Regions from separate parts of the Vreelandella sp. 2A-K22 genome, predicted to be linked through region 2. Evidence: predicted binding sites of a transcription regulator. Region 2 holds the regulator's gene; the other holds the start of a gene.
The links. Region 2 encodes LexA, which represses DNA repair genes until DNA is damaged. Its sites were predicted from a motif close to TACTGTNTANNTANACAGTA; they were not measured.
Positions count from the first base shown of each region.

Region 1: the regulator LexA is predicted to act here: its motif matches at 4,307-4,326, upstream of ruvA (Holliday junction branch migration protein RuvA).

Region 1 covers NZ_JBSUGC010000003.1:350,984-358,796, forward strand. The annotation lists gene ACW17M_RS06025 (acylphosphatase) at 1-234, shown strand, start outside; gene ACW17M_RS06030 (D-2-hydroxyacid dehydrogenase) at 269-1,210, opposite strand; gene ACW17M_RS06035 (FmdB family zinc ribbon protein) at 1,493-1,792, shown strand; gene aspS (aspartate--tRNA ligase) at 1,858-3,639, shown strand; gene ruvC (crossover junction endodeoxyribonuclease RuvC) at 3,719-4,282, shown strand; gene ruvA (Holliday junction branch migration protein RuvA) at 4,388-4,996, shown strand; gene ruvB (Holliday junction branch migration DNA helicase RuvB) at 5,083-6,120, shown strand; gene ybgC (tol-pal system-associated acyl-CoA thioesterase) at 6,117-6,530, shown strand; gene tolQ (protein TolQ) at 6,589-7,284, shown strand; gene tolR (protein TolR) at 7,296-7,733, shown strand; gene tolA (cell envelope integrity protein TolA) at 7,750-7,813, shown strand, end outside.
Region 2 covers NZ_JBSUGC010000004.1:36,036-43,848, forward strand. The annotation lists gene ppsR (posphoenolpyruvate synthetase regulatory kinase/phosphorylase PpsR) at 1-825, shown strand, start outside; gene ACW17M_RS06390 (hypoxanthine-guanine phosphoribosyltransferase) at 866-1,444, opposite strand; gene nagZ (beta-N-acetylhexosaminidase) at 1,509-2,546, opposite strand; gene ACW17M_RS06400 (L,D-transpeptidase family protein) at 2,610-3,146, opposite strand; gene ACW17M_RS06405 (TetR/AcrR family transcriptional regulator) at 3,124-3,816, opposite strand; gene lexA (transcriptional repressor LexA) at 4,084-4,764, shown strand; gene ACW17M_RS06415 (energy-coupling factor ABC transporter permease) at 4,773-5,444, opposite strand; gene purU (formyltetrahydrofolate deformylase) at 5,484-6,338, opposite strand; gene ACW17M_RS06425 (ribonuclease J) at 6,569-7,813, shown strand, end outside.

The DNA.
Region 1 (7,813 bases), on a different contig from region 2:
CAGGGTGTCTGGTATCGCCGTGCCACCCAAGAGAAAGCTCTTCAGCACAGTATCACCGGCTATGCCAAAAACTTGCCCGATGGCCGGGTTGAAGTGTTGATGTGTGGTCACTCCGACGCAGTCAAGCTGCTAAGCGAATGGCTATGGCAGGGCTCAGAAGGTGCACAAGTTACCCATGTAGAGCTCGAGGTGCTGGATAACTGCCGCGCCCCGAGCCACTTTGCCACCCAGTAAAGCCTATTGGGAGCCTCTAATGAGAGGCAGGTCTCTATTGGGCACCTTTCCATTCAAGGATATTGTTAGCTGTCAGGCTAACAATATTCTGGCGCGCTTCTGGTGTAATCCAGGCGTTGTGAGGCGTGACAATTAAGTTTAGCGGCTCGCTGAGTGCATCCAGCAGTGGGTGCCCATCTCTGGGTGGTTCAGCGGGCAGTACATCAACGCCTAATCCACCCAGCTTGCCGCTACGCAGCGCCTCTAACGCTGCCACTTCATCGATAACCCCGCCGCGGGCGCAGTTGACCAGTAGCAGTGAGTTCTTGGCGCGCGTTAAGCGCTCCCGATTGATCAAGTGCTTGGTGGCCTCGCTCAACGGGCAGTGCAGGCTGATAACATCGGCATCGGGAAGCAGGTCGTCCAGGGCAGGGCGCTTATCATTAGCTTCGTTGCCGGGGCGGGCGGCGAAGGTGACTTGCATGCCAAAGGCTTCCGCCAAGCGTGCTACTTCGGTACCTAACTCGCCTTGTCCGACCATCACTAGCTGTTTACCTGCCAGTTGGAGCGTTGGGTAATCCTGCAAACAGAAGAAGGCGCTACGCTGCCACTCGCCTGCGGCGACATCGCGCTGATATTGGGGAAGACGATTGGCTAACGCGAGCATGAGCATCAAAGTGTGTTGGGAAACGCTGGCAGTGCCGTAAGCCGCGACGTTTTTAACTTCAATGTTGTGTTCTTTTGCGCTTTCAAGATCGATATTATTGAGACCTGTCGCCAATACGCATATTAGCCGCAGTTTTGGCAGTTGCTGCAGCGTTTCGGCGTCCAGCACTACCTTGTTCACGATCGCTACATCGGCGTTAGCAAGGCGTTCCCGCGCTTGTTGCGTGGTACTCTGCTCAAACACCTCAAGGTTTGAAACCGTCTCTTTAATGGCGGCCAAATTGATCTCGGGGCCGAGACTTTGCGCATCCAGTATCACCGCATGGGGCATTTTCTTCTCTCCATTAACCGCAGGGGGCTGTATAACCTTGCTCGTCAGGGGGCACAAAAGGGTATAATGGCGGCGCTTTATCAACCGCAGCCTTGGAATTTACCCCGACTGGCCACATATTGCAGCCTGGCAGCGTTTGTGTTCGCCATTGTTCTTTCTTTTCAGAACGAGTCTTTTAGATAGAACTGGATTTGTCAGAGCTGTTTCCTTAGAGCTGAGTCGTTAGAATCAGTTCTGTCAGAACTAAGCTTGTCAGGGTTGAGCTTATTAGGAGTCATTAAGATGCCCATCTATGAATATGAGTGCAAGGCCTGCGGCCATCGCATGGAAAAATTGCAGAAAATTAGCGCCGATCCTCTCAAGGATTGCCCTGCATGCCAAAGTGATGGCTTGGAACGGCTTGTCTCGGCAGCGGGATTCCGTTTGGCCGGCGGCGGTTGGTACGAAACTGATTTCAAAACGGGTAGCAAAAAGAACCTGGCCGCTGATGGCAAAACTGCCTCTGCAGATGCCGGTAAATCAAGCGATTCCAGCGCTACCGCTAAGAGCGTTACTCCCAAAGACAAGGGCGCCGCGGCATAGCCGCGGCAGTCAGGGTCGGGACGCCCGCGACACACTCATTGCCACGTAACAGAACAGGATTTGACATGCGCAGCCATTATTGCGGCCAGCTAAACGAAACTTTGGTGGATCAAACGGTTACGGTATGCGGATGGGTTCATCGCCGCCGTGACCACGGTGGGGTAATTTTCCTCGATATGCGCGATCGCGACGGCATCGCACAGTTCGTGGTCGACCCTGATACCGCCGAGGCATTCGCTAATGCCGACCGTGCCCGCAGTGAATTTGTCCTGCGTATCACTGGTCGCGTTCGGCTGCGCCCAGAAGGCACCCAAAACGCCAACATGCCGACGGGTATGATTGAAGTGTTGGCAAAAGACGTTGAAGTGCTCAATACCGCCGTTACCCCGCCATTCCAGCTGGATGAGCATGGCAAGGTCGGCGAAGAAGTGCGCTTAAAGCATCGCTATATCGATCTGCGTCGCCCGGATATGATCGAGAAGCTGCGTCTGCGCTCGCGTATTTCTCATAACGTGCGCGCGTACCTCGAAAACCAAGGCTTCCTGGATATCGAAACGCCGGTACTCACCCGCGCTACGCCAGAGGGTGCTCGTGATTACCTGGTGCCTAGCCGTACCCACGCGGGTAGTTTCTTTGCACTGCCTCAGTCGCCGCAACTGTTTAAGCAGCTGTTGATGGTGGCGGGTTTTGACCGCTACTACCAAATTGCCAAGTGCTTCCGCGATGAAGACCTGCGCGCCGACCGTCAGCCTGAGTTCACTCAGATTGATATCGAGGCGTCGTTTGTGGAAGAGAACGACATCATGGGCATTACCGAAGCCATGATTCGTCAGCTTTTCCAGGACGTGCTAAAAGCCGAACTCCCTGAGTTCCCGCGCATGACCTGGCAGGAAGCGATGGACCGCTTCGGTTCCGATAAGCCGGATCTGCGTATCCCGCTGGAACTGACCGATGTCGACGACCTGATGCAGCAAGTCGATTTCAAAGTCTTCTCTGGCCCCGCCAGCGCGGATGATGGCCGCGTAGCGGCGCTGAAAGTACCCGGCGGCGCCAAGCTATCGCGCAAAGAGATCGACGAATATACCAAGTTTGTCGGCATCTACGGCGCCAAAGGCTTGGCGTGGATCAAGGTCAACGAGCGCGCCAAAGGGCTTGAAGGTCTGCAGTCTCCGATCGTCAAGTTTATGGAAAACATCGTTGAAGAGCTGCTCGACCGCGTGGGCGCAGAAGATGGTGACATCATCTTCTTCGGTGCCGATAAAGCCCGTATCGTTAACGAAGCCATTGGCGCGCTGCGCGTCAAGCTCGGTGCTGATCTGGAACTCTATACTCAAGAGTGGGCGCCACTGTGGGTAGTCGACTTCCCAATGTTTGAAGCCGACGACAGTGGTCGCCTGAGCCCGCTGCACCACCCCTTTACCGCGCCTTCCTGCACACCGGAAGAGCTCAAGGCAGACCCCGCCAATGCGCTTTCACGCGCTTACGATATGGTGCTCAACGGTACCGAATTGGGCGGCGGCTCTATTCGTATCCACGATCAGACCATGCAGAGCACGGTGTTTGAGATTCTAGGCATCGGTGAAGAAGAAGCCCAAGAGAAATTTGGCTTCCTGCTGGATGCACTTCAGTATGGTGCACCGCCTCATGGTGGCTTAGCCTTTGGCTTGGATCGCTTGGTCATGCTGATGGTCGGTGCCAAAACTATTCGTGAAGTCATCGCCTTCCCGAAAACCCAAAGCGCTGCCTGTTTGATGACCAATGCACCGGGCGAAGTCAGCCCCGAGCAGCTGAAAGATTTGAACATCCGCCTACGTCAGAAAGTCAAAGCGGAACCCGCCGCCGAATAAATCGGTTTGGATGGCTGCTCAACACCGACGCCACGGCGTCGGTGTTTTTGTATGTTCTAGTCACACGAGTATCGACGCCATGGAAGAGCAAAAGCCCGTCGTACCCATTCGCATTTTGGGCATAGACCCTGGCTCCCGGGTAACCGGTTACGGGGTGATCGACATTATTGGCGTTAAACCCTGCTACGTAGCGAGTGGCTGTATCCGCACGGCAGAAGGGGCCTTGGAGCAGCGCTTGGCGCAAATTTACGCCGGTCTTAGCGAAGTCGTCGGCCTGCATCGACCCTCCCAGGTGGCCATTGAGCGGGTATTTATGGCCAAAAATCCCGATTCAGCGCTGAAGCTTGGCCAGGCTCGGGGGGCGGCAATGGTGTGTATGGCCAATCATGGCTTGAGCCTTGCCGAGTACGCCGCGCGGCAGATCAAGCAGGCGGTGACCGGCCAGGGCGGCGCGGACAAAGAGCAGGTGCAGCATATGGTGACCGCCATTCTGCAGCTCTCCGCTACTCCCCAGGCCGATGCCGCCGACGCGTTAGCCATTGCGTTAACCCATGCTTATAACGGCTCTGTGTTTAGCAGCCATGGCTTGCCCGCTGCGCCATCTCGGGGCCGCCGTCGCTCAACTGGACGCTGGCGGCTTTAATTCCCGCTGTACCGCTGGCTGAACTACTGGTCACCTGTACAGAGTCGCTTTATAGTAATCACCTGTTTTTCACTCTATTTTTTTCATTCCGGTGCGAGCGTATTTATGATTGGACGTCTGAGTGGTCAGCTAGTGGCAAAGCAACCTCCCTGGATTGTGATCGACGTTCATGGCGTAGGTTACGAACTGGAAACCTCAATGAATACGCTGGTCGCACTTCCTGCGATTAACGAGAGCGTCTCATTATTCACCCATTTAACCATTCGTGATGATGCCCACTTACTCTATGGCTTCGGCCGTGAGCATGAACGTGCTCTGTTCCGCGCCTTGATCAAGGTCAATGGCGTAGGGCCCAAGCTTGCACTCGCCATCCTGTCGGGTATGGACGAAGACGCCTTTATGCGCTGCGTCCGTGATGACGACAGCAAAGCGCTGACAACCCTGCCAGGAGTGGGTAAGAAAACCGCAGAGCGGCTGATTATTGAAATGCGCGACCGTTTTCCCGAGTGGGAAGATGGCAGCGACGCGCTACTGCCCCTTGAAGCCACCAATGGCCGTGCTTCTACCCGCGATAGTCTTGCCGATGCGGAAGCCGCGTTAGTTAGCTTGGGGTATAAACTGACTGAGGCGTCGAAAATGCTCGCCGATATCGACCCCAATCAGTCTACCGAAGCGCTGATTAAAGCCGCGCTCACCCAGCGCATGGGTGGCTAAGCAGGCAGCGGTGTGAGTACGAAATTGTGGGTAGTGGATAGACCTTTGTGAATAGACCTTTTGAATCGCCATAAAGAAGAGCACCTATGTTAGAACACGATCGGCTGATCGCCGCTGAGCCTGAACAGGGGGAGGGGCGCATTGATTACGCGATTCGCCCCAAGCGGCTGGATGACTATATTGGCCAGCCGCGTGTGCGTGAACAACTGGAAATCTTTATCGGCGCCGCGCGGCTGCGTGAAGAGAGCCTGGATCACACTCTGGTATTTGGCCCCCCAGGGTTAGGTAAAACGACCCTTGCGCATATTATTGCCACCGAGATGGGCGTCGGTATAAAGTCGACTTCCGGGCCGGTACTCGAGCGGGCAGGCGATCTAGCCGCCATGCTGACTAATTTAGAGCCTGGCGATGTACTTTTTATCGATGAAATTCATCGCCTGTCACCGGTGGTCGAAGAAGTGCTCTACCCGGCCATGGAAGATTTTCAGCTCGATATTATGATTGGCGAAGGGCCTGCGGCACGTTCGATTAAACTGGATCTTCCCCGCTTCACCCTGGTGGGCGCCACGACCCGGGCAGGATTATTGACCTCCCCGCTGCGTGACCGATTTGGTATCGTGCAGCGGCTTGAATTTTATAACCTGGAAGAGCTAACAGAAATTGTCTCGCGTTCAGCGCGCTTGTTAGGCGTTGAAACCAGCCATGATGGCGCCATTGAAGTGGCCAGGCGTTCAAGGGGCACGCCGCGAATTGCCAACCGACTGCTACGCCGGGTGCGGGATTACGCCGAAATGAAAGGTAACGGCGTCGTCGATGTCGCCATGGCTGATGCGGCTCTCAATATGCTTAATGTGGATCACCACGGCTTGGATCATATGGATCGGCGGCTACTGCTGGCCATGATCGATAAATTTGACGGTGGGCCGGTGGGTATTGACTCACTCGCCGCGGCGATCAGTGAAGAACGTGACACGATCGAAGACGTTATTGAGCCCTATCTTATTCAGCAGGGCTTGATGATGCGCACTCCCCGCGGCCGGGTGGCCACCCGCCAGGCGTGGCTGCACTTTGAGCGCGTGCCCCACGAACAGGCAACCGATATGGAAGGAGAGCGCCGTCCGTGAGTAGCTGCACAAGAGAAGGTTATCGACTGCCGCTGCGCGTTTATATGGAAGATACTGACGCAGGCGGCATTGTCTACTACGTTAACTACTTGAAGTTTATGGAGCGTACGCGTAGTGAATGGCTCCGCCAGTTGGGCCTGAATCAGCAAACGCTGCTAGACGAAGGTACACAGCTAGTGGTATACCGCTTGGCCTGTCACTACGCGAAACCGGCTTACTTGGATGACGCGTTGGAAATTAGTGCTCACGTTACCAACGTTGGGCGCTGTCGGATGACATTTGAACAGCAGGTTTGGCGTAATGAGGAACTCCTATGCTCTGCCACAGTCGAGATAGCCTGCTTGAGCACCGAACGTTTACGGCCAAAAGCATGGCCAGCATCGCTTAAAGTTTTGACCCAGGCCTCTTAACCAAGAGGTCACTCACTGCGTCGGCAATCCCGACCCTAATAGATTGATGAGGGCACCTGTGAACGATAACACCATGTCCATTCCCCATTTGATAATGAATGCCAGTACTGTAGTGCAACTGGTAATGCTGCTGCTACTGGTGGGGTCGATCCTCTCTTGGGTAGTGATTTTTCAGCGCAGTATTGCGCTGGGCCGCGCCAAGAAAGAGTACAACCAATTTGAGGAGTCTTTTTGGTCAGGTGTCGACTTAAACGAACTCTATCGTGAGATTCCCGCCGATGACCCGCGCCACGGCGCCGAGCATATTTTTCAAGCTGGTTTTCGTGAATTTAACCGTTTGATGCCTAAAACCCGTGACCCGGATACCGTGCTGGAAGGCGTTCAGCGTAGCATGCGCGTAGCGTGGTCTCGGGAAGAGGATCGCTTAACCCAGCATTTAGTGTTTCTTGCCACGGTAGCCTCAGCTAGCCCCTATATCGGCTTGTTCGGCACTGTATGGGGCATCATGGGGTCGTTTCAGGCACTATCACTGACTCAGCAAGCGACCCTTGCTACAGTGGCTCCCTGGATTGCTGAAGCGCTCATTGCCACAGCCATGGGTCTATTTGCGGCGATTCCAGCGGTGATTTTCTATAACCGCCTATCCAACTCGTCTTCTCGCCTGCTGGGCAAATATGAAGACTTTGCCGAAGAGTTTCACGCTATCCTGCACCGCAATTTGCAAGGTCGTGACGGCAAACCGAGCGCCAGCTAAGGGAGAGAGCCATGCAAGGACCATTCAATCGTAGCGGCAAAAGCAAGCCAATGGCGGAGATTAACGTCGTCCCTTTCATTGACATCATGCTGGTACTGCTGGTGGTCTTTATGATCACCGCGCCCATGTTGACCCAGGGCGTACAAGTTGAGTTGCCGCAAGTCACCTCTCAGCCCATTGATATCCAGGAGGATAATGATCCGATCATTATCTCGGTTGATAGCGACGGTGGGTACTTCATCACGCTTGGGGAAGACTCCACGTCGGTGTCGCTGGATGAGATGTCCTCACGAGTGACAACGATTATAGAGCGTCGCCCAGGCACACCGGTAATGGTACGCGGCGACCGTAATGTGGCCTACGGTCAGATTGTCGTCTTGATGAGCACTCTGCAAGGCGCGGGCGTGGCTAATGTGGGGCTGCTATCTGAGCCGTCAAAAGATGGGTAAGGGCAAGGCGCAGCACATGGCACTGAAATCCCCGCGCGATCCTCAAGACGTCGGCTATAAGTGGCCGACTGTTCTGGCGA
Region 2 (7,813 bases):
ACGGCTTTTTTTATTTCAGATGGTACCGGCATCACGGCGGAAAGTTTAGGACGTAGCTTGCTGGCCCAGTTCAGCGATGTTGAGATCGATATGCAGACCAAGCCCTATATCGATACGTTGGAAAAAGCGCAGGCGTTAGCAGCGATTATTGAGTCGACAGCCAACCGGGATGGTCATCGCCCCATTATCATTGACACCATTGTGGATCAACAAATACGCGACGTTATTCGTAAGGCGTCCGGCTTTAAGGTCGATATTTTTTCCACCTTTCTGGAGCCCTTAGAGCAAGAACTAGAGACCCACTCCTCCTACAGCGTTGGGCGCACTCACTCGATAGGCAGCGATGATGTCTACATGGATCGTATCCACTCCGTCCACTTCGCGCTGGATAATGATGACGGTGCACGCACCCACCAATACGATAAAGCGGATATCATCCTGGTTGGCGTCTCGCGCTGCGGCAAAACACCTACCTCGCTTTATCTGGCGCTGCAGTTTGGCATTCGGGCGGCTAACTACCCGCTGACGGAAGACGATTTAGACGAAGATGGCATGCTGAAGCTACCCAAGGCGCTCGTGCCCCATCGGCAAAAGCTGTTTGGGTTAACCATCGATGCGCGACGCTTGTCGGCAATTCGCAACGAGAGACGCCCCAATAGCCGCTATAGCTCGATGGATCAGTGCCTACAAGAAGTGGAACAGGCCGAGTCGCTCTACCGCACCATGCACATTCCCTTCATCGATGCGACACGCTTCTCGGTGGAGGAGATTTCAACGCGGATGATTGCTGAAACCGGCTTAGCGAGGCGTTTCTCGCCCCGCTAATGTAAAAACTACTACAAAAACTACGCAAGCCCCCAGTGGATTACATGCCTTTGGGGGCAAAAATTCCCGGCGCGTTGCGCCAGTAGCCTTTGTAATCCATACCAAAGCCAAACACATAACGGTCGGCAACTTCCAGGCTGCAGTAGTCGGCTTTCAACCCAGGCACTGCTTTGCGGTTGTGCTGTTTATCGACCAACACCGCTGTGGTAACGCTGGCGGCCTGGGCCTCTTCGCAGTAAGCCAAAATGGCCGCCAGGGTCGCCCCCTCATCCAGGATATCGTCAACAATCACTACGTGACGGCCCGCCATGGGCACTTCAGGGGAAACGCGCCAAAAAAGCTCGCCGCCGCGCAGCTCGTTGCGGTAGCGAGTGGCATGCAAATAATCTACTTCCAACGGAAAGCCCAAGCGGGTAAGCAGATGACCGGTGGTAATCAAGCCACCATTCATTACGCAGTAAAAAACCGGCAGTTTATCGCCTAAATCCCGAGTAATCTCTTCCGCCATACGATCCAGCGCCCGCTCTACCTCTTGCTGAGAAATTAGGCAGTCGGCGTTATCCATCAGCTCACGCATCGAGTCCAGCGACTCTAATGCTTCTTTATCCAACTTTGACATCTACCAACTCCACGGCGGGTTAAAACTTCATTTATTTAAGTAAGAGATTTATTCAGCGCTGGGCTTACTCTGCTTCCGCACTGGACTTGGGCTTATCCGCTAGCGCTTCCAGCTTAGCGTGAGTACGACGCCAACGGCCCAATGCACTCAGCGCATCTAGGTCTGGGCGCGCACGGCTATAGCGCAACTTAGCGGGGCGCTTAGAATTGATTCCGTGGCATGCCTCCATCACTTCAAGCGCGGAGGCTCGGTCATTACATACCAGCAGCATATCGCAGCCTGCTGCCAGCGCTGCCTGGGCACGCGCTTTGGGGTCTCCCGCCTCGTGGGCGCCGGCCATACTCAGGTCATCTGAAAAAATGCAGCCTTTGAAGCCTAGCGATTCCCGCAGCATGCCCAACCAGTTGGGTGAAAAGCCTGCTGGGCGCGTATCAAAAGCACTATAAATAACGTGTGCGGGCATAATCCCATCTAACTGTGAAGCTAACTGGGTAAAGGGCACAAGATCGTGCTGTTTCATCACTTCTAGCGGGCGATCGTCTATCGGCAATGCAACGTGTGAGTCCGCCGCGACACCACCGTGGCCGGGAAAGTGCTTACCCACAGCGGCCATACCGGCATCGTGAAGCCCCTGAATAAATGCATTGCCCAGCTGGGCTACGTGCTGTGGGTCACTGCTGAAACTACGATCACCAATAACGCTGGATAGACCGCTCTCCACATCAAGTACCGGGGCGAAGCTCAGATCCAGACCGCAGGCAGCCATCTCCATCCCTAACAACCAGCCGGCATCTTTAGCTAACGCCAGCCCCTCTCCCTGGGCAGCGCGGTAACACTCGCCGATACGCGCCATGGCAGGCAGGCGTGTTAACCCCTCTTTTATGCGCTGAACGCGACCGCCTTCTTGATCCACGGCAAGCAGTAAATCAGCACGCACACGGCGAATATCGCTGCAGAGCTTGCGAACCTGATAGCCATTTTCAACGTTGCGGGCAAACAAAATTACGCCCCCTACCGTCGGTTCTAGCAGCAAGCGTTTTTCTGCAGCCGTCAATTTTGGGCCTTCAAGGTCAAGCATGACCGGGCCTAACGGTTGAGTCATCGTGATAGGTCCATGAAAAGGGGCGATGATTCTAGACGATCGTCTAGCGGTGTCAAAATCTGATCAATCAAAGGACTGGCGGCCACCGTGCAACCAAACAGGGGTACCCGGCAACGCTAACGAAAAGATATAGAGCAAATCACTATTGCGTAAACGAATACAGCCGTGGGACGCAGCAACGCCCATGGGCTCGTCAGGCGGCGTCCCGTGCAGGTAAATATAGCGCCGTTGCGAGTCCACCTGACCACCGCGGTTCACGTCCTTTTCCAAGCCACACAGCCACAGTATGCGGGTCAGAATCCAGTCACGCTCTGGATGCTCTTCGGCGAGTTCGGGCGAAAATGTCTCGCCCGTCCAGCGGCGACCTCGAAACACCGCATTTTCGGGCATATCTCCGCCAATGGCCGCGCGCACATAGTGCCACCCGCGGGGGGTTTTACCACTGCCATTGCGCTCCCCGCTTCCGGCAGCACCGGATGAAATAGAACACTCATGGAGCACTTTTGGCCCTCGCCAACAGCGCAGCAACTGTTCGGTAGTATCAATCTCCAGCCAGATATGTTCCGTTGGAGGTAGCTCAGCTAGCGTAGGAGTTCGCATGTTTTCCTTCTTCTGGCTTGGCACCGTCAAGGGCTATGGGTAACGGCGCATTCATAGCAGCCACCACTACCGGGAGCAATCGCCTGACCAAATCACGCACAGATACCTGCTCGTGGTAATCCTTCTCCGCGATATCGCGTAGCGCATCGAGGCCAGACAGGGTAAAGATTACCGTGCCGAGCACAAAGTGTAGCCGCCAAAAACGCTCGGCGTCAGGCAGATCCGGCGTTGCTTTGCGCACAAGCTCGGTGAAGCGTGTAAACACATCGCCATACTCTTCCTGGATATAACGTCTTAGATGTCCCTGTGCTTGACTGTAGGCAAGACCCAGCAGGCGCATAAACACTTTCAAACTATTGCGCTCGGCGGGCACCGCGAGAACGGTAGTTGCCATGGTCTCGAGCAGTGTTTCCAGCGGGATAACGCGCCCGGCGTGTTGGCCCTCGAGCTCATCTAGCGCAGTATGAAAGCGCTGACTAAACGGATCCAGGTAGCGGGCAAAAACGGCCTGAATCAAGGCTTTTTTGGAACCAAAATGGTAATTAACAGCGGCTAAGTTAACCCGCGCTTTGCTAGTGATGTTGCGCAGCGAAGTTTCAGCAAAACCCCGCTCTGCAAACAGCACCTCGGCGGTGTCGAGTATACGGGTCACCGTATCAGATTGAGCCATGTCGCTCTCCAGGGAAACAGGTGTTTAAAACATAGCAAAATACTATGCCATAACGTAGGCGGGCTCAACGCTTGATTTATTGACAAAATGTGACGTATTAAATAAGCAGAAACTTAGTTTCAAACGATTAGAAAAATTGCATAGACATCGGCAATAGGCACAGACAAGCCATATACTGGACAGAGGAACATACTGTATACTTAAACACTTATTGATTAAGTCGACATTTAACTTGTTACTGTCTATTCACTATTTATGGAGTCTGGTATGTCGCGTCCGCTAACCGCTCGCCAACAGCACGTGTTTGATTTTATCGTTAAGACCATGGGCGAATTTGGCTACCCTCCTACCCGCGCCGAGATTGCCAAAGCACTTGGCTTCCGCTCACCCAATGCGGCTGAAGAGCACCTGCGCGCGCTGGAACGCAAAGGTGTTATTCGCATTATCCGCAACACCTCTCGCGGCATCCGCCTGCCCAACCAGGAACCTCAAGAAGTCCTGGATAGCGCAGTCACCGCCTTACCCACAACCAACGTGGAAGCCCCACCCACTGGCCTGCCTGTGATCGGGGAAGTAGCTGCCGGCAGCCCCATTTTGGCCGCCGAACATATTGATCGCTACTGCCCGCTACCGGCCGAGTACTTCACTCCCAAAGCTGACTATCTGCTGCGCGTACGCGGCCTTTCCATGAAGGATATTGGCATTTTGGAAGGTGATTTACTGGCGGTTCATCGCACTGACCGGGTTCGCGATGGCCAGATCGTGGTTGCCCGCCTGGACGATGAAGTAACGGTTAAACGCTTCAAACGCCAGGGGCACCAAGTGACGCTGTTTGCAGAGAACCCTGATTTTGCGCCCATTGAAATCGACCTGCGCTCTCAAGCGCTCGATATTGAAGGCGTTGGAGTCGGCGTAATTCGTGGTGGCAACGGCCAGGCACTCGGCTAATAAATCCGCTACTGCAGGTCGATATAGCGGTGGTCATTGAAGGTGGCCACCCAGTTTGGGTGATAGACCAGCAGGATGCTCAACAGCATGCCAGTAATAAATGCCTCTGAAGGCATTAGCAGTGGTAAAAAACGCGCATACTCCTGGGCGAGATAGATCGCCTCAGGGTCTGTACCCGCGACGATAATCAGCACTACCGCCGCCAAGCCTCCTCCCAGCGTTGCCAGCGCCGCGCCAAAAAAGCCGCAGGCAAACAGAAAGACCATCAAGTTATCCGGCAGGCGGCGATCTACCAGCCGCCATACCGTGCCAATAACGGCCGCCGGGACGATCCCGGTAACCAGCACATTTGCCCCCAGCAACATCCACTCATTGCGGCCAATCACCACCATGGCAATGTTGATCAGCACGTTGCTAATCAGCGCTAATGGCGCTTTAAAAACCAGTGTCATCAATACTGTAAAAACAAGGTGTAGCGTTAGCCAATCAACAGCCTGGGCACGAAGCTGCCACATCAGCATCACCGCCAGCGTAGTACCCAGCCAGCGGTGCTGAAGCGCTGAATCCGCTATCAACACCTGCCAGGGCCGCCCCCAAAGCGCCCATGCGATCACTGCTAACGAGAGTAGCCAGGTGAACAGCAGCGCCCAGGGCGCTAATACACTTTGCGCAAATGACATGGCGGCCTCTCAGGTTGATGGGCGGGCATTATAGAGTACTTAGCTAAATACCACTGTCTTGTTGCCATGCACCAACACACGATCCTCTAAGTGCCAACGCAAACCTCGAGCGAGCACGGCTTTCTCCACATCACGACCAAAGCGGACTAGATCAGTAGGCGTATGACAGTGGCTAACGCGATGGATATCCTGTTCGATGATGGGGCCTGCGTCGAGTTCCTCGGTCACATAGTGGCAGGTAGCGCCAATCAGCTTAACCCCCCGCTGGTAGGCCTGGTGGTAGGGCTTAGCCCCGGCAAAAGAGGGCAAAAAGCTGTGGTGAATATTGATCACTCGCCCCGCATAGCGCGCGCACAGCTCAGGGGGCAGTATTTGCATATAGCGCGCCAGCACCACGCAGTCGGCGCGGGCACTGTCGATTTCGGCCTGAACCTTGGCAAACGATGCTTGCTTATTGTCGGGGTCGACCGGTACATGGTGATAAGGAATACCGTACCACTCCGTCAGCGAACGCATATCATCATGGTTGGAGATAACCCCGACAATGTCGCAATCCAGTTCCCCCGCCTGCCAGCGGTAAAGTAGATCTACCAAGCAATGTGACTCCCGCGACACCATCAGCACTACGCGCCTACGCTGCTGGGTATCCACCAGCGACCACTGCATATTGAATTCGCTGGCTATCGGTTCAAATGCCGCGCTCAGCGCTTCCGCCGACATACCTACCGAATCCGCCAGGATTTCGTAGCGCATAAAAAAGCAGCCGGTTTCTAAATCGGAGTGCTGGCTGGCTTCGGTAATGGAGCCGCCCTGCTGGGCAATAAAGCTCGATACCCGTGCAACAATACCCACCCGGTCAGGACAGGAAACCACTAAACGATAATAATGAGACATGTGAGCTACTCTTGACCTATTGCTAAGTTAATTATGACAAACCAGCGGCTTAGGTCGCATAGTGTATCGGAAGGCCATGGATGATTGTTAGCTGCCCCTGCCTTCCCGTATAGTTAAGTCACTACTTTTTAGGTTTTTCATAACAGATGCATTCACCACGCGTTCAAATTCGTCCCCGTCGTCGTCCACCGCTGCGCATGTTGCCGCTGGGGGGATGCGGTGAGATTGGAATGAATCTAACGCTATACGGCTATGACGATCACTGGATAGCCGTGGACTGCGGCATGATGATCCGCCAGGATCTTCCCAACTCGCCACTGCAGGTACCCAATCTTGATACGCCGAAAGCACTAGGGATCGTGCCCAAAGCGCTATTTATCACCCATGGTCACGAAGACCACATTGGTGCCGCAGCCTGGCTATGGCCGATGTGGAACTGCCCCATTTACGCCACCCCGCTGGCGGCAGGCCTGTTGCGGCTAAAATTTGCCGAGCATCAGCTTAGCAGTGCGGCTATCCATGTCATTGAACCTGGCGAGGCCCTAGAGAGCGGGCCATTCACGCTGCGCTATTTACTTTTAACCCACTCGATTCCCGAAAGCTGTGCGCTAATAATGATGGCCGGTGGCTATCGCGTTTTACATACCGGCGACTGGAAACTCGACCCTGAACCGATTATCGGCACGCCGATCAGTGCAGCCCTCTTCAAGGCGCTTGCCCCGGTTGACTTGGTTGTGGGCGACTCCACTAACGCCCCCATGCCCGGGCACTCCGGTAGCGAGGGGGACGTCGCCCGCGCCCTGACAAAAACCCTCGGCAACTGCCAGGGCCGGGTGGTGGTCTCCTGCTTTGCCAGTAACCTTGCCCGGGTGTTAGCGATAGGGCGCGCCGCTCAGAAGTGTGGCCGACGCATTAGCTTGATGGGCCGTTCAATGGAGCGCATGGTCAGCGTTGCCCGGGGGCTCGGCTATATGGATGATTTACCGCCTTTGGTGCCCAATCATGACTTAGGCTACCTCCCCCCGGATGAAGTGGTGATTATCGCCACCGGTAGCCAGGGTGAGCCCCGAGCTGCGCTACAGCGCCTCGCCCAGGGTCGCCACCCTTTTGTGGATCTTCAGCCGGGCGATAACGTTATTTTTTCGGCTAAAGCCATTCCTGGCAATGAACGCCCCATTGAACAGCTTAAAAAGCGTTTGGCGCATTTAGGTGTCAACCTCTACGACGAGTTCAACCACCCTGAACTGCACGCTACCGGGCACCCCGCTCAGGATGAACTGATCAAGCTGTATCAGTGGGTCAGGCCAAAACATCTCATACCGGTGCATGGCGAAGCCCGTCACCAACAAGCTCATCAGACTATTGCCAAACAGCTAGGCATTAGCGCTCCATTGACGCCGGTGAACGGCGATCTAATTTGCTTTGACAGTCACGGGCTGCGCTGTGAGTCGCGCTATCCGCAGCCGCCCTGCATC